One region of the Bacillus sp. N5-665 genome, then DNA from elsewhere that is predicted to be linked to it. Evidence: riboswitches for the same ligand, from Rfam matches in the RefSeq annotation. Region 1 holds a riboswitch; each other region holds the start of a gene.

Region 1 (5,503 bases):
ATGTATGTGACACACCGTAACGGGAGAGCACTTCAGTTATAATTCGATAAGTGCCTCCGTATACGTCCTCTGAAATGAGTACGTGATCGCCTTGTGAAAGAAGGAGGAATGCAGTAGAAATCGCTGCAATTCCTGATGCGAAGGCAAACCCCTTTGTTCCTCCTTCTAATAAAGCAATGATATCTTCAAGAGCTTCACGAGTTGGATTACCAGAGCGACTATAGTCATATTTTCCGAACGTATCTACATCAAACTGGTGGAATGTTGATGTATTATAGATGGGAACGTTAACAGCTCCTGTTTGCGAGTCATGTTTATATTGGTTGTGCAGTAAGAGTGTATCTATAGAATAACTCATATTCTTATACCTTCTTTTACAAGTTTAATGGCTTGCTTTAAGTCTTGAATTAAATCGTTACTATTTTCAATGCCAACGGAAAATCGCAGAAGACGATTACATACACCGTTTGCTGTTCTGATTTCTTCAGGAATATCAGCATGTGTTTGCGTTGCTGGATACGTCATTAAACTTTCAACACCACCAAGACTTTCAGCAAATGTAATTAAGGATAAAGATTGTAAGAATGGATTAATCCATGTTTCATCTTTCAGACGAAATGAGATCATGCCGCCTCTTCCAGGATAAAATACATCTGTCACCCCGTCTTCATCATTTAAATAAGCAACAACTGCTTTTGCATTTTCTTCATGTTGTCTCATGCGAAGCGCTAACGTTTTCATACCACGAATTAATAGCCATGAGTCAAATGGACTTAAGACCGCACCAGAGGCATTATGATAATGAGCGATTTCCTCACAAAGTTCCTTTCCTCTTGCAACGACAAGTCCGCTTAGGACATCGTTATGTCCCCCTAAATATTTCGTTGCGCTATGAAGTACAATGTCGGCACCTTCTGTTAATGGCTGCTGTATATAAGGCGTATAGAATGTGTTGTCTACAATAAGAAGTAGTCCGTGTCTTTTGGCTACGGTTGCGACAGCGGCAATATCGGTAACTTGCATTAACGGATTAGTTGGAGTTTCTATGAAAATAGCCTTCGTTTCAGTTGTGATAGCTTGCTCAATTTGTTTAATAGATTGTGTATTTACGTATCTACATCGAACGTTCCACTTTTTTTCATGCTCAGAAAATAATCGATAAGTGCCCCCGTATAAATCTTCGGATACAATAAGTTCGTCTCCAGAACGGAATAGGGAGAGGACGAGGAGAACAGCTGCCATCCCTGAACTACAGGCATAACCTTGTTCACCATATTCTAAGTCTGCGATTGCCTGCTCTAAAAGACCACGAGTTGGATTGCCAGTTCGTGAATAGTCAAAGCCAGTAGAGTTACCAATTCCTTCGTGACGATAAGCAGTTGAAAAATAAACAGGTGGGTTAACAGTTCCTGTTGTAGTTTCGCTCCGGTTTCCGATTTGTGCTAGTTTTGTTTCAATAGTTGACATGTGAAAATTCCTCCTTTTTAAATTAACAATTAAGTGAATGTAAAGTGAAACTTTAATCAGTGAGGGGGGCATTCCCCACTGATTATCAGTCCTCACCAATCGGGCTTTTACGGGCAGTCGATTCCCACCTAACTTCTTTGTTCTAGCTGAATTTTGAGTTGGGAATCTTACTGCCCGTTAATGCGGGGTAAAATAAAAAAAGCCTTCTAAAGAAGAAGGCTTTCGGTTTGAATAGAGTCTTCTTCTCATCTGTCAAATCTTTCACAATTTGCTGGAATTAGCACCTTATTAACAAATGTTAATGGTTGCTGAGGCGTCATAGGGCCAGTCCCTCTACCTCTCTAGATAAGAATGTTCGTATGAAATTTTATTATGTTTTTAACTTTACAACAAAAGATAATTGAATTGCAACTTTATTTTAAATAATTTTTATTTTTCCGCAAGTGTCATTGACTTTTGCATTTGTGCATGCTAAATTTATTAAAAAATTAACAAACATTGTTAAAAGGGGAACGTATTTCCTTTTAGCTACATAAATAAAATAATAAAGACAAACTCTTATTGAGAGCGGTGGAGGGAAAGGCCCTGTGAAACCCGGCAACCTTCAAACAAAATGTTTGAAACGGTGCTAATACCTGCAAAACGAATGTTTTGCATGATAAGAGGAGGATTGATTATGTCCCCCTCTTCAAAGTGAAGAGGGGGTTTTTATATTGATGGAAATGAGGGAGATTTGTGAAATTACTAGATTTATTATCAAAAGGAATTGTAATAGGTGATGGCGCGGTTGGAACGTTATTACATTCACATGGCTTGCAAAGTAGTTTTGAAGAATTAAATATATCTGATCCGGATTTAATTATATCGATTCATAAGCAATATGTAGCTGCTGGGGCTGATGTAATTCAAACAAATACGTACGGAGCAAATGAAGCGAAATTACGTATGTATGGTTTAGAAAATCAAGTTACTGAAATTAATAGAGCGGCAGTAAAATTGGCGAAAGCATCTGTGACAGAGAGAAATGCAATTTTAGGAACAATTGGTGGCATGAAACATATCGGAGCTGTTACAACAACTGATATGGAGCGAGAATTTATGCTACTTGAGCAGGCAAGTGCATTACTAGAAGAACAGGTTGATGGACTGCTATTAGAGACTTTCTATGATGAGTTTGAATTACTTCATGCTGTTCAGGTGTTACGAAAACAAACGAATATTCCAATTGTAGCTCAATTAGCATTGCATGAGGCAGGTACAACTCAAAATGGAAATGATGTAAATGAAATATTAAAACAGCTTTTAGATTACGGTGCAAATGTTGTTGGATTGAACTGTCAACTAGGGCCACTTCACATGACGGAAGCTTTTAAAATGATATCGATTCCGCAAAATGGGTACTTGTCAGCATATCCGAATGCAGGTCTCCCAAATTATGTGGAGGGACGTTACGTATATGAGGGAAGTCCAGCTTATTTCGAAGCGATGACACCGAAATTTATTGAGCAAGGTATTCGGTTATTAGGTGGTTGTTGTGGCACGACTCCAGAACATATTGAAAGTATGAAACGTGCAATTGCAAATGTTACACCTGTAATAGAAAAGGATACGATTCAAAGACCGAAAGTAGTTCATACACACGAGAAACGTTCAAAAGCTCATGTCACATTAGCAGAGAAAGCAAAAAAACAAACGACAGTAGTAGTGGAATTAGATCCACCGAAAACATTAGATACGCAGCGATTTTTTGAAGGAGCAAGAGCATTGAAAAGAGCTGGTGCAGATGCTATTACTCTAGCAGATAATTCATTAGCATCGCCTCGCATCTCGAATATGGCAATGGGGGCATTATTAACGAAGCACGATATTCCGGTATTGACGCATTTAACGTGTAGAGATCATAACGTCATTGGACTACAGTCTCATTTATTAGGCTTATCGGCGTTAGGTATGGAAGAAGTGTTAGCTTTAACTGGTGATCCAGCACGCGTTGGTGATTTTCCAGGTGCCACTTCTGTATATGATTTGTCCTCTATTGAGCTCATTAAAATGATTAAAGAAATGAACGACGGACGCTCGATTTTAGGGAAATCAATAGGTCCAGCAACAAGGTTTTCAGTGGGAGGTGCGTTTAATCCGCATGTAAGACATTTAAAAGCAGCGGTTAAGCGGATGGAACGGAAAATAGATGCTGGAGCGGAATATTTCTTAACTCAGCCAATTTATGATATCGCGTTAATTGAAGAAGTGTATGAAGCGACAAAGCATTTGGAACAACCTATTTTTATTGGGATTATGCCATTAATAAGTAAAAGGAATGCAGATTTCCTTCATTTTGAGGTGCCGGGTATTACTCTACCTGAAGAAATAAGGGAGAGAATGGATGGACATGAAACGAAAGAGGCAGCAATTGAGGAAGGGATTCGCATTTCACAAGAATTGATCGATGTGGCGATGAAATATTTTAACGGCATTTATCTTATTACACCATTTCTAAAATATGAAATTACAGAACATCTTGTTAAATATGTGAGAGAAAAGCAAGAAGTGAAAGAAGGTATTAACTGATGAAATGTATAGAAGAAAAATTACAAAATAATATCTTAATATTAGATGGTGCAATGGGAACAATGATCCAGCAAGAGGACTTAACTGCGGAAGATTTCGGAGGAGAAGAGTACGAAGGGTGTAATGAATATTTAGTAGAAACAAGACCTGATGTCATTTTAAAGATTCATAAAGCTTATATTGAAGCTGGAGCGGATATTATTGAAACAAATACATTTGGGGCGACAAACATTGTATTAAGTGATTATGCGTTGTCTCATTTAGACGAGGAACTAAATGAGAAGGCAGCACGTTTAGCAAAGCAAGCGGTCAACGAAAGCGGAAAAGAAGTATATGTTGCGGGAGCAATGGGGCCGACAACGAAAGCGATTAGTGTTACTGGTGGTGTAACGTTTGAAGAATTAATTGAAGCCTATACAAGGCAGGCAAGAGGCTTATTAAATGGCGACGTAGATGTATTACTCGTTGAGACGAGTCAAGATATGCGTAACGTGAAGGCTGCTTATATTGGAATTCAAGCAGCTTTTGATGAGCTAAATAAAATTGTACCTATTATGATTTCAGGAACGATTGAACCGATGGGAACGACTCTGGCCGGGCAAACAATTGAGGCTTTTTACTTATCAGTAGAACATATGAAGCCACTATCTGTTGGATTAAACTGTGCGACTGGTCCGGAGTTTATGAGAGACCATATTCGTTCACTATCTGATTTGTCGGAGTGTTACATTTCTTGTTATCCAAATGCAGGTCTTCCTGATGAAGATGGACATTATCATGAATCACCATCTTCACTCGCTGAAAAAGTGAAGCGATTTGCTGAAGAAGGATGGGTTAATATTATCGGTGGTTGTTGTGGCACAACACCAGAACATATAAAAGCAATGAAATCTGCATTAGTTTCTCTTAAGCCGCGTGAACACCACGAAAGAGATGGACACGGGGTTAGTGGATTAGAGGCACTTCAATATGATGACTCTATGAGACCATTATTTGTTGGTGAAAGAACAAATGTTATTGGGTCACGTAAATTTAAACGATTAGTAGCAGAAGGGAAATTTGAAGAGGCTGCTGAAGTCGCAAGAGCGCAAGTGAAGAAAAATGCTCATATTATTGATATTTGTATGGCAGATCCTGATCGCGATGAAATAGAAGATATGGAAAACTTCTTGGCAGAAGTTACGAAAGTGTTAAAAGTACCAATTATGATTGATTCAACAGATGAAAATGTGATAGAGCGAGCTCTTACTTATATTCAAGGAAAAGCTGTTATTAATTCAATTAATTTAGAAGATGGAGAAGAACGATTTAAAAAAGTGACGCCGCTTCTTCGGAAATATGGTGCTGCTATTGTTGTAGGAACAATTGATGAAGATGGTATGGCGGTTAGTGCAGAACGAAAACTCGAAATCGCGAAAAGAAGTTATGAGTTATTGACAACGAAATATGGTATACGCCCGTCAGATAT
Region 2 (5,503 bases), 1.6 Mb from region 1:
CAACAAACAATGGGGAAAAATTAATTTTAATTGGCGGAGAAAGTCATAAAACAGGACAAGGAATAAACACAATGCTTCATTATGAAGCACTGTATTCTTTTGCGGAAGCAACGTTTGGAGTAGATGAAGTTCCCTATAGATGGTCAGCACAAGATTTAATCACGCTAGATAAGCTTCCTTATATCGGACATATTAACGAAAGAAATCCAAATATATTTGTTGCAACTGGATATCGTAAATGGGGAATGACAACTGGAACTGCTGCCGCTCATTTACTGAAGGACTCCATTCTAAAAGTCCACAATCCCTATAAGGAACTGTATGCACCATCACGCTTCCATGCAAATCCAGATATAAAAACATTCCTCTCCCAGAACATTGATGTTGCGAAACATTTAATTGAAGGAAAGATTGAAACCACATTACGTAAGCCAGAAGATCTCGAAGTTGGTGAAGGATCTGTCGTACATGTTAATGGGAAACGAGCAGGTGCTTATAAGGACAAAGATGGTAAATTACATATTGTCGATACAACTTGTACACATCTCGGCTGCGAAGTTGAATGGAATAATGGTGATTGTACTTGGGACTGCCCTTGCCATGGTTCCCGCTTTTCAATTGAGGGAGATGTTATGGAAGGTCCAGCAGATCAACCGTTAAAACGAGTTGATAATGAGTAAACAAATAAAGAAGTTCAACAGGATTCCTGTTGAACTTCTTTATTTGTTATAAAACCTTTTCAGATAAACTTCGACATAAGAAGGGAAATATTAACATCAAATAAAATAATATATTTATCTATAAATAAAAGGAGGGAATACTATGCAACCTTCAGCTCCACCTCATCTAGAATCTACAAAAACTATCTTTTCAAGCTCTATTACAAAACTTGTTGTTTTTATTTGTTGGCTAGCCATTCTAGCTGATGGATATGATTTAGGTATTTACGGTGCCGTTCTGCCAAAGCTCCTAGAAGACAAAAGCTGGGCACTTTCACCGGCACACGCTGGTACAATTGCTAGCTATGCTTTATTTGGCATGTTTATTGGCGCTATTCTAGTTGGAACCATCACAGATCTAATTGGACGAAAATGGACGCTTATATGCTGTTTAGCACTTTTCTCCATCACGATGGGCCTTGCTGCACTTGCTCCTTCCCCTGAATTATTTGGTTTATCTCGATTTATCGGAGGAATCGGATTAGGCGGTGTTATTCCAACAGCTTCAGCACTTACTGTTGAATATTCACAAAAAAAAAGACAATCTTTTATTTATGCTCTTATGTTTACTGGCTACCCTTTAGGTATCGTGTTAGGTGCTATTTTGTCTATGTTTATGTTAGAAGATTTCGGATGGAGAATTATGTTTGGCATCGGAATGATTCCACTGCTCCTCATTCCTTTCATCATTCGTTATTTACCTGAATCCATTCAATTTTTATTATCACGTAATCGCCAAGAAGAAGTAGACCAAATCCTTAATCGTTTTCAAATTGAATTCCATGAAAAAGATGAAACTCATCAAGCCCCACCTAATATACGAAAGAAAAATGGATTTCTTACGTTATTCTCAAAAGAGTACATAAAAGCGACGTTGCTTTTTTGGATTACTTATATAATGGGAATGTTTTTAATATATGGTTTAAATACTTGGTTACCGCAGATGATGCGCCAAGCAGGATACCCTCTTGGATCTAGTCTATCATTTTTACTTATGCTAAATATTACTGCCGCTATCGGTGCATTATTTGCTGGAGCAATAGCGGATCGTATAGGGGCTAAAATTGTTATTAGCATCTCCTATCTTATGGCAGCTATATGTATTGGACTATTAACAATTAAACCATCTGTTACAATCATTTATCTTTTAATTGGTCTTGCTGGAATTGGATCAGTCGGTATTACTCAAATATTAAATGCATATGTAACACAATACTTCCCGTCTCATATCCGAGCTACCTCCTTAGGCTGGGGACTTGGACTTGGCCGAGTTGGCGCGATTGCTGGTCCTATTCTTGTCGGTATTATTATAACAATGCAATATGACTTAGCATGGAATTTTTACTTATTCTCATTCGCGGGTCTTCTTGCAGCTATATCTGTTTTCTTTATTCCTACAAAATAAAAAAAGAGCACAAACTCACTTGTGCTCTTTTTCATATACTGCAAACAACATATCCCGAAACAATGTATTTAAACTCTCAATATCGATCCCTGATCCCTTTTCAATTCCTTTTACATATTGCTGGTAGTAATGAATTTGTTCTTCTAAAAATTGATTCAACACCTCAATTTTTAATCCAACATCTAATTCAGTACCTGCCTTTTTCTTTATTAACAACTGTTCAATTTCATCTAATACACTGCGTTCTAATGATAACTCTGTAATCAATCGATCGAATTCTACAGGTGGTAAAGTCTCTTTCTCCTCTAACCACTTACAAGCTAAAATAGGACGTAATACATAAAAGTACTTTTTCAACTTTACATTCTCACCTTGCAAAAATTCACGATAATTTTTTGAAGCCATATGTAAGTAATGATATATCGTTGCTTTTGGATCAAAGTGCTTATCACTCATTTGCTGAAGTTGTTCTGGAAAATGAGAGTTTTTCGAATAAAAAATCGGTGATCGAATCCATTCGAGTAAAGCTGGGTTTGACTTTGCGAATAATTGTAACGCTTTTTTAATATCCCATCCGCTTATATCTAAATCATCACTAATCGGATACTCAATTACATCTCGTTTATCATGAATTGATAAATACCATTCGACCGGGTGCATATAAACGAATCTAACATCATAATCACTATCTTTCGATGGAAATCCCCAAGCACGACTCCCTGATTCCACTGCAAATAAAATTTTCACATCATTCTCTTGTTCAATTCTTGCTAACTCCAACCTAATTTTCTCTCTCATTTCATACCCTCTTCATTTTTTGATTATTTCCTTGGAAATTCGACAAATATACTACTAAGTTTACTACATACTAAAATAGCTGTCAGAAAATTCCCGACAGCCTACCAAAGTTCCTTATTTTTTACTTGTTCTTTTCTGTTACACTAACCGCAATTCGTTCAAACTCTTTTTGAATCTCCTCTTTATATGCGTCTACTTTTGAAAAATCCATAGCAGCAATATAAATTCTTTCTAATTTATCACGAACTGATTTCGCTTTCGCCAAGAAAGACATCGCCTCATTCATTTTTGCTTTATATTGAATCGACACGTCACGAATTTCTTTCGCATACTTCTCATCTGTTCCTGGTGTCACAATTAAGGCATACATATCTATAATTTCATCACCTTCGCGGCTCGGAAAATATTCATGTGGTGCGGTGCTATCAAAAATTGCAAACCCTAATTCTCTTACGATAACCATATCAAGACTATTTGGATCAAATCCACAATGATATACTTCAACTTCAAATCCTTTTTCTTCTGCTGCCTTAGCTAATTTTTTAAGCATTGTTGATTTCCCAGAGCCTGGGCGTCCTTTTATAAAATAACGATGTGGTAATCCCTCTGTTAAATTAGGAACAAAATCAACTGCTCCTTTCGGTGTAGCTGCCCCTAAAAACCGATGTTTCACAAGCGATTGTTTCCCGCCTTTATCTGTAAATAACTTCTGAATCAGCTGATCGGTTAGTTCATTTGCTTTATTAAAATCAATATTATTAATATATATTTTCTCCCACTCATCATGTATAACTAGTGCCTCGTTAAAACAAGCGTAAGCAGTTTGAAAAGCCTTGCTTGCTTCTGAAACAAATCGTTCAATTTCCACCTTCTGCTTTCTTAATTTATTTGATTCCCAAGCAACCCCTAAATTAATATACTCTTCGACAACTCCTGGCATTTTCGGCTCAATAACATGCGGTGATGTTCCATCAACAATTCCTACTTTTAACTTCGGGATAATTACACCATCAACCGATTTATTATCAGAAGAACAGTGTAAAAATTCAATATCATATCCTTTTTCAACCCACTCACGACCTATTGCTTTGATTAAAGAAGATTTCCCGGTTCCAGGACCACCCTTTAAAATAAATAACCTGTTTAGCCCTTTTAAATTCTCGTCGTATAAATTATGAAATCCTCTAGCTGTATTTCCACCAGCGTAATAATTCAATACATTCCCTGTCACTGCACTCACTCCTTCGCAGCATTCTATTTACATAAGCTACAATATGCGAGCAACTTTATTTGGGTGAATACCTATTTTGTATTGCACGAAAAAAGGAAATGAATTACAATTTAAAAGTAGTGAATATTCAGAAATGAAAACTTAATATGTCTTTATCAAGAGAGGCAGAGGGACCGGCCCTTTGAAGCCCAGCAACCTCAGTTTATATAAACTGAATAGGTGCTAATTCCTGCAAAATGCATTGCATTTTGAAAGATAAAACGTAACTATTGTGTGCAAAACTCATCTTTCTTGATTATGAAAGGTGAGTTTTTTATATTTCAAAACATATATTGGAGGTATTTAAAATGAAAGTAATTGACCTATCACAAACATTTGAAAACAATATGTCTCAATTCCCTGGAACACCAAAAATCAATTTAGGAGCCATTACAAGCGTTGAAGAGACAGGCTATCAAGTTACAGATTTTCATTCTGTCGTTCATGTTGGCACGCATTGTGATGCTCCTGCTCATTTCATTTCAGGCGCAACGACTATTGATCAATTACCCCTAGATCAATTTGTAGGCGAAGCTGTTCTTATTGATGTAACTCATGTACAAGAACGAAAACTACCTAAAGAAGTATTACACAACGCTGACATAAAAGAAGGAGATATTGTTATTTTCCATTCCAATCTATCTACTAAATGGAATACAGAGGCGTATGAGCAAGAAGCTTTTTATCTTTCTGAAGAATTAGCCGAGGAATTAGTTCAATTAAAAGTAAAATCGGTCGGCCTAGATTTCATTTCTCCTGATGAGGTAACGACAGAAACATCACCAATTCATCACATACTACTTGGGAATAATATTTATTTAATTGAAAACTTAACAAACTTAGATGCCATTCACACGAAACGTTTCTTTTTCTCAGCGGCACCTTTAAAAATTAAAGATAGCGACGGTGCTTTTGCAAGAGCATTCGCTGTAATTTTTTAAACAAACTATACAAAAAAGCAAAGATCATCATTGACCTTTGCTTCTATTTTTTTTATTTAAACTAAGAAAGAATTGCTCAACACGAGGACGTAACCAAGCTAAATAATCTTTCTCTTTCTTCTTTGTACAAGCTATTTCTTCCCCATCTACCATTCCAACAAGCTCTAGCTCTAACAGTTGCCTCGTAAATGCTAACATATTTATTTCTTCTTCTGGATACTCTTCTTTTAATTTCTCCTCAATTTCCCCTAATAAAAAACCGTCACGCATCATTGCCAATGCATCAATCCAAAGTGGCGGCATTTCATATTTTTCTCCTGTAATTGTATCTTTTACAATATAATTCTTTTGCTCTTTTCGAAATTGAATC
Region 3 (5,503 bases), 2.6 Mb from region 1:
AGAAGAAATCGTGATGGCTCTGCAGGCAAATATTGGTTGTTTTGTCGTAGATAATTTCTTAGAATTAGAAATTTTGCATGATTTAGCAGTGCAACATGGGCAATTTGTGAACATATTAATCCGTGTAACGCCTGGAGTAGAGGCGCACACACATGAATATATTACAACAGGTCAAGATGATTCGAAATTTGGGTTTGGAGTTTCAAATGGTCAAGCGATGCAAGCAATTGAGCTTGCTTTACAAAAATCAAATTATAATGTGTTAGGAATTCATTCACATATCGGATCGCAAATATTTGAAACGGCTGGATTTGTTCGAGCGATTGAAGTTCTTCATCAATTTTTAGAACAGGTGAGAGAACGCGCGAACTATGTAGTAAAAGTATTAAATGTAGGCGGAGGATTCGGAATACGCTACACAGAGTCAGATACGCCATTAACTCTTGAGACATATGTGCGAGCTGTAACAAGTGCAGTGAGGGAACAATTTACAGTATGTAATTATCCCTTGCCAGAAATATGGGTTGAACCAGGCCGTAGTATTGTAGGTGATGCTGGAACGACAATTTATACAGTCGGATCTGTGAAAGACATTCCTGGTATTCGGAAATATGTATCAGTGGATGGTGGGATGACTGATAATTTAAGACCTGCTTTATATAACGCTCGTTATGAAGCGATGTTAGCAAATCGAGGGAATGATGAGAATGAGGAACTTGTTTCGATTGCTGGGAAGTGCTGTGAGAGTGGAGATATGTTAATTTGGGATATTACTCTACCGAAAGTTGCTTCTGCCGATTTACTAGCAATTTCTTGTACAGGGGCATACGGGTACTCGATGGCGAATAATTATAATCGGATTCGTAGACCAGCTGTCGTCTTCGCGAAAGGCGGCACATCACAAATTGTTGTAGAACGCGAAACATATGAAAATATTATTGGGAACGATCGCATACGTATTAAAGAACTTGTTTAAATAGAGAAAAGGAGTTGTTCGGATGGGCAATTCCTTTTTTGTAAAATAAAATAATTAAAATATATCGGAAAACTAGGATTGAAAAAAATCAGAATTGTGATAAAATACAAATACAAAGCTTATCAAGAGAAGCGGAGGGAACTGGCCCGAAGAAGCTCGGCAACCTGCTTATAGAAAGCAAGGTGCTAAATCCAGCAAAATGGAATCCATTTTGAAAGATAAGGTAAAATATATTACCGAACAGTCTTTTCGAAATGGGAAAGATTTTTTTTATGAATAAAAAGGGGGGCTGTTCGCGTGAGTGTACGGGAACATTTTGAGGAAGTATCTGAGAAAATTCAAGCGATGCTTGCTGATATGAAATATGGTTCAATTACAATTGTTGTGCAAGATGGGAAAGTCATTCAATTAGAGAAAAGTGAAAAGGTACGTTTAAAGTAAAAAGCGCTGACTAGAAAAACTAGAGGCGGTTTTAACCTATTATATTAGGTTAAAACCGTCTTTTTGCTTTTACAGGGGGAAAAAACATGTTGACGTATGAAACGTGGGAAGAAAATAATGTTCCATTTTCAGAAGAAGATGAAACGAAAGGCGCGCTATCAGTATTAAGTTGGGCTTATAAAGAATATAAAAGTGAAATTGTATATGCATGTAGCTTCGGAGTGGAAGGGATGGTATTACTGCATCTTATAAACCAAGTAAATCCATCTGCTAAAGTTGTATTTTTAGATACAAATGTTCATTTTCGAGAAACGTATGAATTAATTCAAAAAGTGCGGGAACGATTTCCTTCATTAAATATTATAGAAAAACAGCCGGAACTTGCACTTGATGAACAAGCGAAGTTGCATGGTGAGAAATTATGGGAAAGTAATCCGAACCTTTGTTGTAAAATTAGAAAAATTTTACCGTTAGAAAAATCATTAGCAGCGGAAAAAGCGTGGATTTCGGGCTTAAGGAGGGAACAATCAGAAACACGTAAGCATACAAAGTTTATAAATCAAGATCATCGTTTTCAATCGATTAAAGTTTGTCCACTCATTCATTGGACGTGGAAAGAAGTGTGGCGATATGTATACAAACATAGCTTGCCGTATAATCCGCTGCATGATGTTGGATATCCAAGTATTGGTTGTGAGAAGTGTACGTTACCTGTAGGTGAGGGTGGAGATTCGAGAGATGGTAGGTGGTCTGGAAAAGTGAAAACAGAATGTGGTCTTCATTACCAATAAGATGAATTTGAAAATAAAGCTAAGAGAGGGTATAGAAAATGAGTATAAGAAACGAATTAGTAAACCGTATAGAGGAGACTTACGACGTATCGCAAATCGAAAAAGAAATTGAACTAGACAACATTGCGTTAAGTGATTTAGAGCTATTAGCGACAGGGGGATATAGCCCACTTACTGGTTTTTTAGGAAAGAAAGATTATGATTCGGTCGTAGAAACGCTTCGCTTAGCAAACGGGAGTGTATGGAGTATACCGATTACATTACCAGTAACAGAAGAAGTAGCAGAGAGTCTGAAAGCTGGAGAGGAAGTAAAACTTGTTAACGCTGAAAATGTATATGGTGTCATTCAAATAGAAGATATTTTTGTGCCTGACAAGGAAAAAGAAGCGTTACTTGTGTATAAAACGACGGATGAGGCTCATCCAGGAGTGAAAAAATTATATGAACGACCGAACTTTTATGTCGGGGGAGCTATTATTCTTACAAAACGCTTTGAAAATAATCCGTTTCCTTCTTATCATTTAGATCCAATTGAAACGAGAGAAGAATTTAAAAAGCGTGGTTGGAAAACAGTGGTTGGATTTCAAACGAGAAATCCGGTACATCGTGCCCATGAATACATTCAAAAATCTGCCCTGGAAATTGTAGATGGTCTCTTTTTAAATCCGCTCGTTGGGGAAACGAAGTCGGACGATATTCCTGCTGATGTAAGGATGGAAAGCTATGAAGTATTACTTCAAAACTATTATCCGAAAGATCGTGTCTTTTTAGGTGTATTTCCTGCAGCAATGCGTTACGCAGGACCGAGGGAAGCGATATTCCATGCATTAGTCAGAAAGAATTTTGGATGCACTCACTTTATCGTAGGGCGCGATCATGCAGGAGTAGGAGATTATTACGGGACTTATGAAGCACAAGAAATTTTTACAAACTTTACAGTGGAAGAGTTAGGGATTACACCGTTATTTTTTGAACATAGTTTTTACTGCACGAAATGTGAAGCGATGGCTTCGACGAAAACATGCCCACACGGAAAAGAGGATCATGTCATTTTATCAGGTACGAAAGTAAGAGAACTATTAAGAAACGGTGAGGTTCCGCCGAGTACATTTAGTCGTAAAGAAGTAGTGGAAGTGCTAATTAAAGGTTTGAAAAAAGAAGTAGTAACCGAATAGGGAGAGAATGACATGGATACGAATATTACTTGGCATACAGCATCTGTTTCAAAAGATGAGAGAAGAGTAAGAAATGGGCATCATAGTTTTGTAGTTTGGTTTACTGGTCTATCAGCTTCAGGTAAATCTACGGTGGCGAACGCGGTTGCTCGTAAACTATTTGAAAAGAATATTGGAAACTATGTACTAGATGGAGATAATGTACGCCACGGTTTAAATAAAGACTTAGGTTTTTCTGAAAGTGATCGTATGGAAAATATAAGACGGATTGGTGAAGTGGCGAAGCTATTTGTAGATCAAGGTACTGTTGTTCTTACAGCGTTTATTTCACCGTTTCGAGTAGACCGAAAACAAGTTAGAGATCTATTAGCGGCAGATGAGTTTATAGAAGTGTTTGTAAAATGTCCAATTGAAGAGTGTGAAAAACGTGATCCAAAAGGGTTATACAAAAAGGCAAGACAGGGTGATATTAAAGAGTTTACTGGTGTTGATTCACCGTATGAAGAGCCAGAGAAGGCAGAGTTAATTGTAGAAACGCACAAGTATTCTATTGAAGAATGTGCAGAACAAATCGTGAAGTACTTACAAGAGCGTGGTTTTACCCCGCTATTTGCCGGGCAGTAAAACTCCCATCTCGAAATTTGGCTAGGGCAAAGAAGTTAGGTGGGAGATGAACTGCCCGTAAATGCCCGATTGGTTCAACTAATAATCAGTGGGGGATGAACACTTCCCACTGATTAAAGTTTCACTTTATATAGGGGGATTAAAAAATGAGTTATGAAAAAGTATGGGCTAACAATGAAAAATTAAATCAGACTGAGAAAAATAAATTAAAAAAAGATGGATTGGAAATTTTTAATGATATTCCTTACTATGCGGAGAATGGATTCGAATCTATTCCGAAAGAAGAGTGGGACGCATTCAAATGGGCAGGGTTGTATTTACAACGTCCCAAAGAAGCTGGTTATTTTATGATGCGTGTAAATATTCCATCAGGGATTATTACGAACGCGCAGGCAGAAGTGCTTGCTTCTATCGCTGAAGATTATGGGCGTGACGTAATAGATATTACGACAAGACAGGCGATTCAGTTTCATTGGTTAGAAATTCATCAAATTCCAGATATTTTTAAAAGATTAGCAAGAGTTGGGTTATCTTCAGCTGGGGCTTGTGGTGATATAACGCGTAATATTACAGGGAATCCACTTGCTGGCATTGATGCAAATGAACTGTTTGATACAACTGGTATTGTGAAAGAGGTATATGACTATTTCCAACATAATGAAGAGTTTTCTAACTTACCACGTAAATTTAAAATGTCTATTAGTTCTAACATTTATAACTCAGCAAACGCAGAGATTAACTGTGTTGCATTTACACCTGCTACGAAAGAAATATATGGCGAGAAAAAAGTTGGTTTTCATATAAAAGTAGGTGGTGGATTATCAGCTCGTCCATATTTAGCTGATGAATTAGATGTATTCGTTTTACCAGAAGAAGTGAAGGGGGTAGCGATTGCAATTGCTACGATATTCCGTGATTTTGGATACCGCGAAAAACGTCATTTAGCTCGTTTGAAATTTCTAGTTGCAGACTGGGGAGCAGAGAAATTTAAAGAGAAACTAATAGAGTATATAGGACCATTGCAAAGTAAAGGAGAAAGTGCTCTCAAAGGATGGAATGCGGGATACTTTTATGGTGTTCAAGATCAAAAACAAGATGGACTAAAATATGTAGGTTTTAATGTGCCGGTAGGACGTCTACATGCAGAAGAAATGTTTGAGATTGCAAGAATTGCTAAGCAGTATGGAAATGGACAGATTCGTACATGTAATTCGCAAAACTTCATTATTCCGAATGTTCCGCCAAAAAATGTAACAGGTTTACTAAATGAGCCGTTGTTTGAAGCGATATCAGCAAGTCCGAAATCATTTATTGGTCATGCGGTTTCTTGTACCGGTATTGAATATTGCAATCTTGCTTTAGTAGAAACGAAAGAAAGATTACGCAAAATCGCAGAGTACTTAGATACACAAATTGCACTCGATGTTCCAGTTCGTATTCATATGGTAGGATGCCCGAATTCATGTGGACAACGTCAAATTGCTGACATTGGATTA
Region 4 (5,503 bases), 2.1 Mb from region 1:
GACTGATGATGTATCATCCACTTTCGGATGTGCGTTTATAATAAGTGTTTTGTTCATTTGTATTTCCCCTTTTTAAAAGTTTTTACGTTTTAATTGTCGACAATGTTAATCGTCGATTAACATTGTCTTTAATATAATCTCTGAAATTATTTTTGTCAAATGAAATACATACTATTCTAAAAGAGCCTTTTTTTATTTGACTAAAATTCTAAATGGTCCTAAGATACAATTTGATAACCCTTAAAATAAAAAGCAGGTGATTTGTATATGCAATATAGTGTTGGGGTTGAATATGCCTTGCATTGCCTAGTTTATTTAATCAATGCTCCTTCCAAGGAAAGTGTTGGAATAAAAGATTTGGCAGAGTTTCAAGGACTTTCTGAAACATTTCTTTCAAAAGTTTTCGGTAAATTATCTAAAGCTGACATTGTGAATTCTGTCCCAGGTGTAAAAGGAGGATACAGGTTAGCTAAGTCTCCAGAAGATATTTCTTTTTGGGATGTAATAGAAGCCGTCGAAGGCCCAAAACCTATTTTTCAATGTAAAAATATTGTACAAAATGGTCTACTATATCGAGACGACGCTTGTAATTCTTGTGAGCCTAGCAATTCTTCTTGTACAATTAACTTAGTAATGCTTGAAGCAGAAGAACACATGCGTGAGTTTCTTCGTAAAAAGACTCTTGCATGGTTAGATAAAGAACTTGATATTGTTTTACCTGAAAAGATAAGGGTAGATACTCGTGAATACTTCAAACAAAAAAACTCTAACTAAATCGCCATGACGAATTAGTTAGAGTTTTTTTGTTTTTTAACATTAATTCCATCATGTGAGTACTTCATCACAAATTCCTTCTTTAAATATCACATTTAATTAACTCATAAAGTTTCAAATTGATTAACATTGAAATTCTAAAAAATACAATTTTATTTTCGTAAAAAGTAAATGAATTTATGTGTTCAGATATTTTAAACATAGTGAAAAAGGAGCAGAGTACACGAAAGAAATCGTAGCTCGCATGGGCCGCGCCGGTACAGTTGGTGAAAGAAGCTTAGGATATCCAGATGCAGGTGCGCATGCGCTTGGAGTTATCTTTACGGAGATTGCGGGTAGTTTGAAATAGGAATGTGAAGATCCCCTCTGCCTTGTGGTGGAGGGGATTTTTATAGTTGATATGTAGAACATTTCTTTCGGTGCTCTCTCTGTAAAATATGAGTTTGTTAATATTTTTGATAAAATCTTATTTCAAAACTACAACTAATATTTCTCAACATTAATATATTGAAAATAGTTAGAATATTTAAGATAATCATTTATGAAGCAATATATTATAAAAAAGGGGGAATTTATTTTGTTACGTCGCTTATCTATTTGTACTTTATTAACAGCTTTTATGTTTACTTTGTTTACATTTAACGGCTCTGCTTTTGCGGCTACGAATACTACTGAAAATAAAACTGTAGTAGCAGCTTGTGCAAAGGGAGGTACGGTAGGTGTATATGGTGCAAAGATGCGCAGTGGTTACACTGTTGGATCACCTGTCTTACATACATTTAATGATGGTGCGAAAATTACTGGAACATGGGTAACTGGTGAATATGTTCAAGGTCATTACAGTAATTCTAAACAGTGGTTAAAAGTTACATATAAAGGGATGACAGGTTATGTATCCCATACAACATTATATAACGTTTGCTCATAAAACTATGTACTATAATAGCTTTTGATGTATTGAGCTAATCTCTTCTAGGGATTAGTTCTTTTTTGTCTCCTAGTTTTTAATGGGGCATTTTTTGAAAAAAACCAACGATTCATTAAATCGATGGTTTTATGTTTATATATTATTCATTTGTATCTATATCAAATTTTTCATTGTTTTTTGCTTATTTGAGACTTAGTTTTTTTGTGATTGCAACTTATCGATTTTCCAGCGTGCTCCTAGAGGATCTAAAGAGCTTTCAATATAAAACATATATTCATCTGCGATACTTGGTACTTCAAAAGCTATTTTCAATTCTACCGTTTCATTTGGTGTAACTTGTATACCAGAAGGGTTTTGATCAAGCACCTTTCCTTCATAGGCCTTTCCGGCTTTTTCATCTTTTAAGTTATATTTTAATTCTGATAGTCCAATCGTTTGACCTCGTACATTTTTTACAGAGACATTAACAACGACGGAATCGTTACTAGCATTTAAATATGCATTTTGAACGGCGGTCAAGTAATAGCCTCCCTTAACACTCTCACCAACTAATAAAATACCTTGTTCCAAGCGGGTCATATCTTCTTTTTCTTCAAAATTTATTAATTCTTCATTTTCATTTTTTGCGGTTGGTTCTTCTATTGGACCATTTTCAACGGCACTATCTTTTTTATCTTGTGTGCAAGCAGCCGTAAAACTGACTAATACTAGAATTAAAGTAAGTAATATGAATGATTTTCTCATAAAATTAATCTGTCTCCTTAAGTTTCTCAATTTTGTGCAACTATACATATAAGATTAACATAATGTCTCATTATTGGCTCAAAATAGGGAATCTTTTAGACACCTTATTCTTTTACTTTTACTATACATTCGATTGGGTCTCACGATATTTGTTAATCTTGTAAATCATTGTCTTAGTAATACCGAGGGTTATTATAAATATATTAATCATATAATTTGTCCCTATCAAAATGAACGTTTCTTGCATCTAATATATTGTAAATATATTTTATTTTGAAAGGATGTGATTATATGGCTCATAAATCTACTGGAGTGTTTCGAGTTCCAGTTTCTGAAAATGGGATTATTCCAACTGCTCTCAACATTATGTTAAACAATGATTCACGCTGTCATACTAGTAATGTAACGGTAACTGTTAAGAGAAGTCGAAACATTTCTTTCCCAACTCAAAATGAATTAGTTGAAATTTCTCGTACTTTTGTTTCTTTAGAACCAAACAGAACGACTAAGATTGTATTGTTTACTCCAGAATTCCAAATAGAAGATTTTCTTGATGTTATCATTAGTGGGAATAAAGATGATGTTAAGGATGTTCTTGTATATTCTTTCTTAGCAGATTCAGCAGGTCACAATCTGCCATCTACTGTTTTTAGAAATGCAGAATACACTTTTGCTTGCTGACACCGTGATGATGTATTCTTTACTGTCATATATTTGAAGGGAAATGTTAAATAGGATTCGATTTAACTTTTATTTGGGTTCTCCAAAGAAGTCTGCTTTAGCTAAATAAACAAGGAACCGACTAATGGGTTCCTTGTTTATTTGCATTTAACATGAAATTTCGTGTCTATTATTCCGAAAGCAACTTTACAGAGGAACAGATTTTTCCTAGTGAAGCAGCACCTATAGATGAAAGTACCCAATATTCCAATTCTAAAGGTAGGCGAAATGCTTGAACGTTACCATCATTAATAACCATCTTCATAATATGTAATTAGTATTATTTTATTCTTTAAATATTTCCGGCTTCTCCACTCTAAATGATTTCACCTCACCACATTCTAAACAAAATGTAGTTAATAGTTTGGAACGTTTCCCCACTGAAAAGAGCCTACTAGAATCATCTTCACAAACATATGCATGATAAGCAGATCCAACTCTTCCTTCTTTAAATGTAGTAGAACCACAATTCTCGCATCGTTTATTTTTCATGCTACTAACACCTCATTTGCTGTGTTTTTAAGATAGAAGTAAAGCAACTTGGTTATACATGATGTTTTCGACATGATACAACATACCCCTTTATATATTCGTAAGTAAAACAACACAATACCCTTATAAATCTCTATAACAATATGATTTTTCATATATCATTTAATGTATATCGGAAAAATAAGTATTAAAGGATTGATTTTTATTATTCTGATGATTATAATAAATGGAAATCAAACAATTCTTATGCTGAGAAGTGGAGGGACGGGCCCTATGAAACTTCGGCAACCTCGTTTTAGACGAAAGGTGCCAAATCCTGCAGGTGAAAAACACCTGAAAGATAAGAGAGGTTCACTTAGTCAAGAAGGCTACTCTTATTTCGATAAGAGTAGCTTTTTTTATGGTTAAAAGTTAAAGGGGGAATAGGTAGTGGAGTACGGTTTTTGGTTGCCGATTTTTGGGGGATGGCTTCGAAATGTAGATGATGAATCTATGCCGCCTACGTTTGAGTATGCAAAACAAACAGCGCAAGCAGCAGAACAATTAGGTTTTTCAACAACACTTATTGCAGAATTAAATTTAAATGATATAAAAGGTGTTTCGGCACCAAGTTTAGAAGCGTGGACAACTGCGGCAGCACTTGCAGCAGTGACGGATAAATTAGAAATTATGACAGCTGTAAGACCTGGTTTCCACAATCCAGCAGTTACAGCGAAAATGGCAGCAAATATTGATCAATTAAGTAATGGTCGTTTTACATTGAATGTAGTTTCGGCATGGTGGGAAGAAGAAGCGAGACAGTACGGCGGGGTATTTACTGCACATGATGAAAGATATGATCGCACAGAGGAATTTGTAACAGTTTTGAAAGAGCTTTGGAAAGAAGAAGAGTTTTCTTATAAAGGGAAGTTTTATGAGCTTCATCATACACATTTAAGTCCAAAACCTGTGCAGAAACAAGGCATTAAGCTTTATGCAGGTGGTGAGAGTGAGCGAGGAAAAGAGGTCATTGTCAACCACGCGGATGCATATGTAATGCACGGGGGAACAGTGGAAGAAGTATCTGTGAAAATAGAAGATATGAAGAATCGTAGAAAGAAAGTTACAGAGGAGCCATTGCAGTCATTCGGGCTTGCGGCTTACGTTATTTGTCGTGATACAGAAGAAGAGGCATTAGAGGAATGGAGACGCATAACGGATGTGAAAGACGATGCTTTAGGTTATGCGGGTTATCAAGACTTTATTAGTAAATCGCATTTGGAACAGCAAGTGAAGCTCAATGATTATTCCGTATCTAATCGCGGGTTACGTCCTAATTTAATCGGAACACCAGAACAAATTGCAGAAAGGATACTTGCTTTTGAAAAAGGGGGTGTTACGTTATTACTTTTACAATTTTCGCCACAGCTTGAAGAGATGAAACGATTTTCTGAAAAAGTAATGCCATTAGTTGAAGCAAAAAGAAAGGAATTGATTACAAATGAGTAAAATTTACATATTACATGAGAATAAGGAATGGACGGATCATTTAGTGAAAAGGTTGGAAGAACTGGAGTTACCGTATGAGGAATGGCTTTTAAATGAAGGAACACTTTCATTAGAACAAGAACCTCCCCAAGGTGTTTTTTATAGCCGCATGAGTGCTTCTTCACATACGAGAGGGCATCGATATGCACCTGAATTGACTGAAGGGGTTCTTGCTTGGTTAGAGGGATACGGGCGAACAGTATTTAATGGGTCTCGTGCATTACGCCTTGAAGTAAGTAAATTAAATCAATATGCAGCATTAAGAAAATTTGGGATACAAGTGTCGAAAACAATTGGTGCTGTTGGCCGTGATCATAT

What was found. A riboswitch is a leader RNA that binds a small molecule or an ion and turns the genes downstream of it on or off. The one in region 1 is predicted to bind S-adenosylmethionine.
Region 2: another riboswitch for S-adenosylmethionine. It lies ahead of MNO09_RS28910 (cyclase family protein); the one in region 1 lies ahead of MNO09_RS08500 (bifunctional homocysteine S-methyltransferase/methylenetetrahydrofolate reductase).
Region 3: another riboswitch for S-adenosylmethionine. It lies ahead of MNO09_RS23840 (YezD family protein); the one in region 1 lies ahead of MNO09_RS08500 (bifunctional homocysteine S-methyltransferase/methylenetetrahydrofolate reductase).
Region 4: another riboswitch for S-adenosylmethionine. It lies ahead of MNO09_RS25975 (LLM class flavin-dependent oxidoreductase); the one in region 1 lies ahead of MNO09_RS08500 (bifunctional homocysteine S-methyltransferase/methylenetetrahydrofolate reductase).

What each region holds. Positions count from the first base shown of each region.
Region 1 is NZ_CP093325.1:1,178,861-1,184,363, forward strand. Features, by position in the region: gene metC (cystathionine beta-lyase) at 1-358, opposite strand, end outside; gene metI (cystathionine gamma-synthase/O-acetylhomoserine thiolyase) at 355-1,467, opposite strand; SAM riboswitch class I at 1,710-1,819, opposite strand; SAM riboswitch class I at 2,023-2,132, shown strand; gene MNO09_RS08500 (bifunctional homocysteine S-methyltransferase/methylenetetrahydrofolate reductase) at 2,203-4,035, shown strand; gene metH (methionine synthase) at 4,035-5,503, shown strand, end outside.
Region 2 is NZ_CP093325.1:5,131,667-5,137,169, forward strand. Features, by position in the region: gene MNO09_RS28890 (FAD-dependent oxidoreductase) at 1-680, shown strand, start outside; gene MNO09_RS28895 (MFS transporter) at 823-2,124, shown strand; gene MNO09_RS28900 (nucleotidyltransferase domain-containing protein) at 2,140-2,922, opposite strand; gene MNO09_RS28905 (PRK06851 family protein) at 3,044-4,153, opposite strand; SAM riboswitch class I at 4,303-4,415, shown strand; gene MNO09_RS28910 (cyclase family protein) at 4,501-5,133, shown strand; gene MNO09_RS28915 (hypothetical protein) at 5,161-5,503, opposite strand, start outside.
Region 3 is NZ_CP093325.1:4,146,566-4,152,068, reverse strand. Features, by position in the region: gene lysA (diaminopimelate decarboxylase) at 1-976, shown strand, start outside; SAM riboswitch class I at 1,093-1,201, shown strand; gene MNO09_RS23840 (YezD family protein) at 1,274-1,417, shown strand; gene MNO09_RS23835 (phosphoadenylyl-sulfate reductase) at 1,504-2,208, shown strand; gene sat (sulfate adenylyltransferase) at 2,247-3,383, shown strand; gene cysC (adenylyl-sulfate kinase) at 3,396-4,007, shown strand; gene MNO09_RS23820 (nitrite/sulfite reductase) at 4,154-5,503, shown strand, end outside.
Region 4 is NZ_CP093325.1:4,548,928-4,554,430, reverse strand. Features, by position in the region: gene MNO09_RS26010 (FMN-dependent NADH-azoreductase) at 1-57, opposite strand, end outside; gene MNO09_RS26005 (RrF2 family transcriptional regulator) at 268-774, shown strand; gene MNO09_RS26000 (DAK2 domain-containing protein) at 956-1,123, shown strand; gene MNO09_RS25995 (SH3 domain-containing protein) at 1,352-1,702, shown strand; gene MNO09_RS25990 (DUF4352 domain-containing protein) at 1,895-2,446, opposite strand; gene MNO09_RS25985 (hypothetical protein) at 2,738-3,127, shown strand; gene MNO09_RS25980 (hypothetical protein) at 3,452-3,658, opposite strand; SAM riboswitch class I at 3,900-4,005, shown strand; gene MNO09_RS25975 (LLM class flavin-dependent oxidoreductase) at 4,088-5,146, shown strand; gene MNO09_RS25970 (ATP-grasp domain-containing protein) at 5,139-5,503, shown strand, end outside.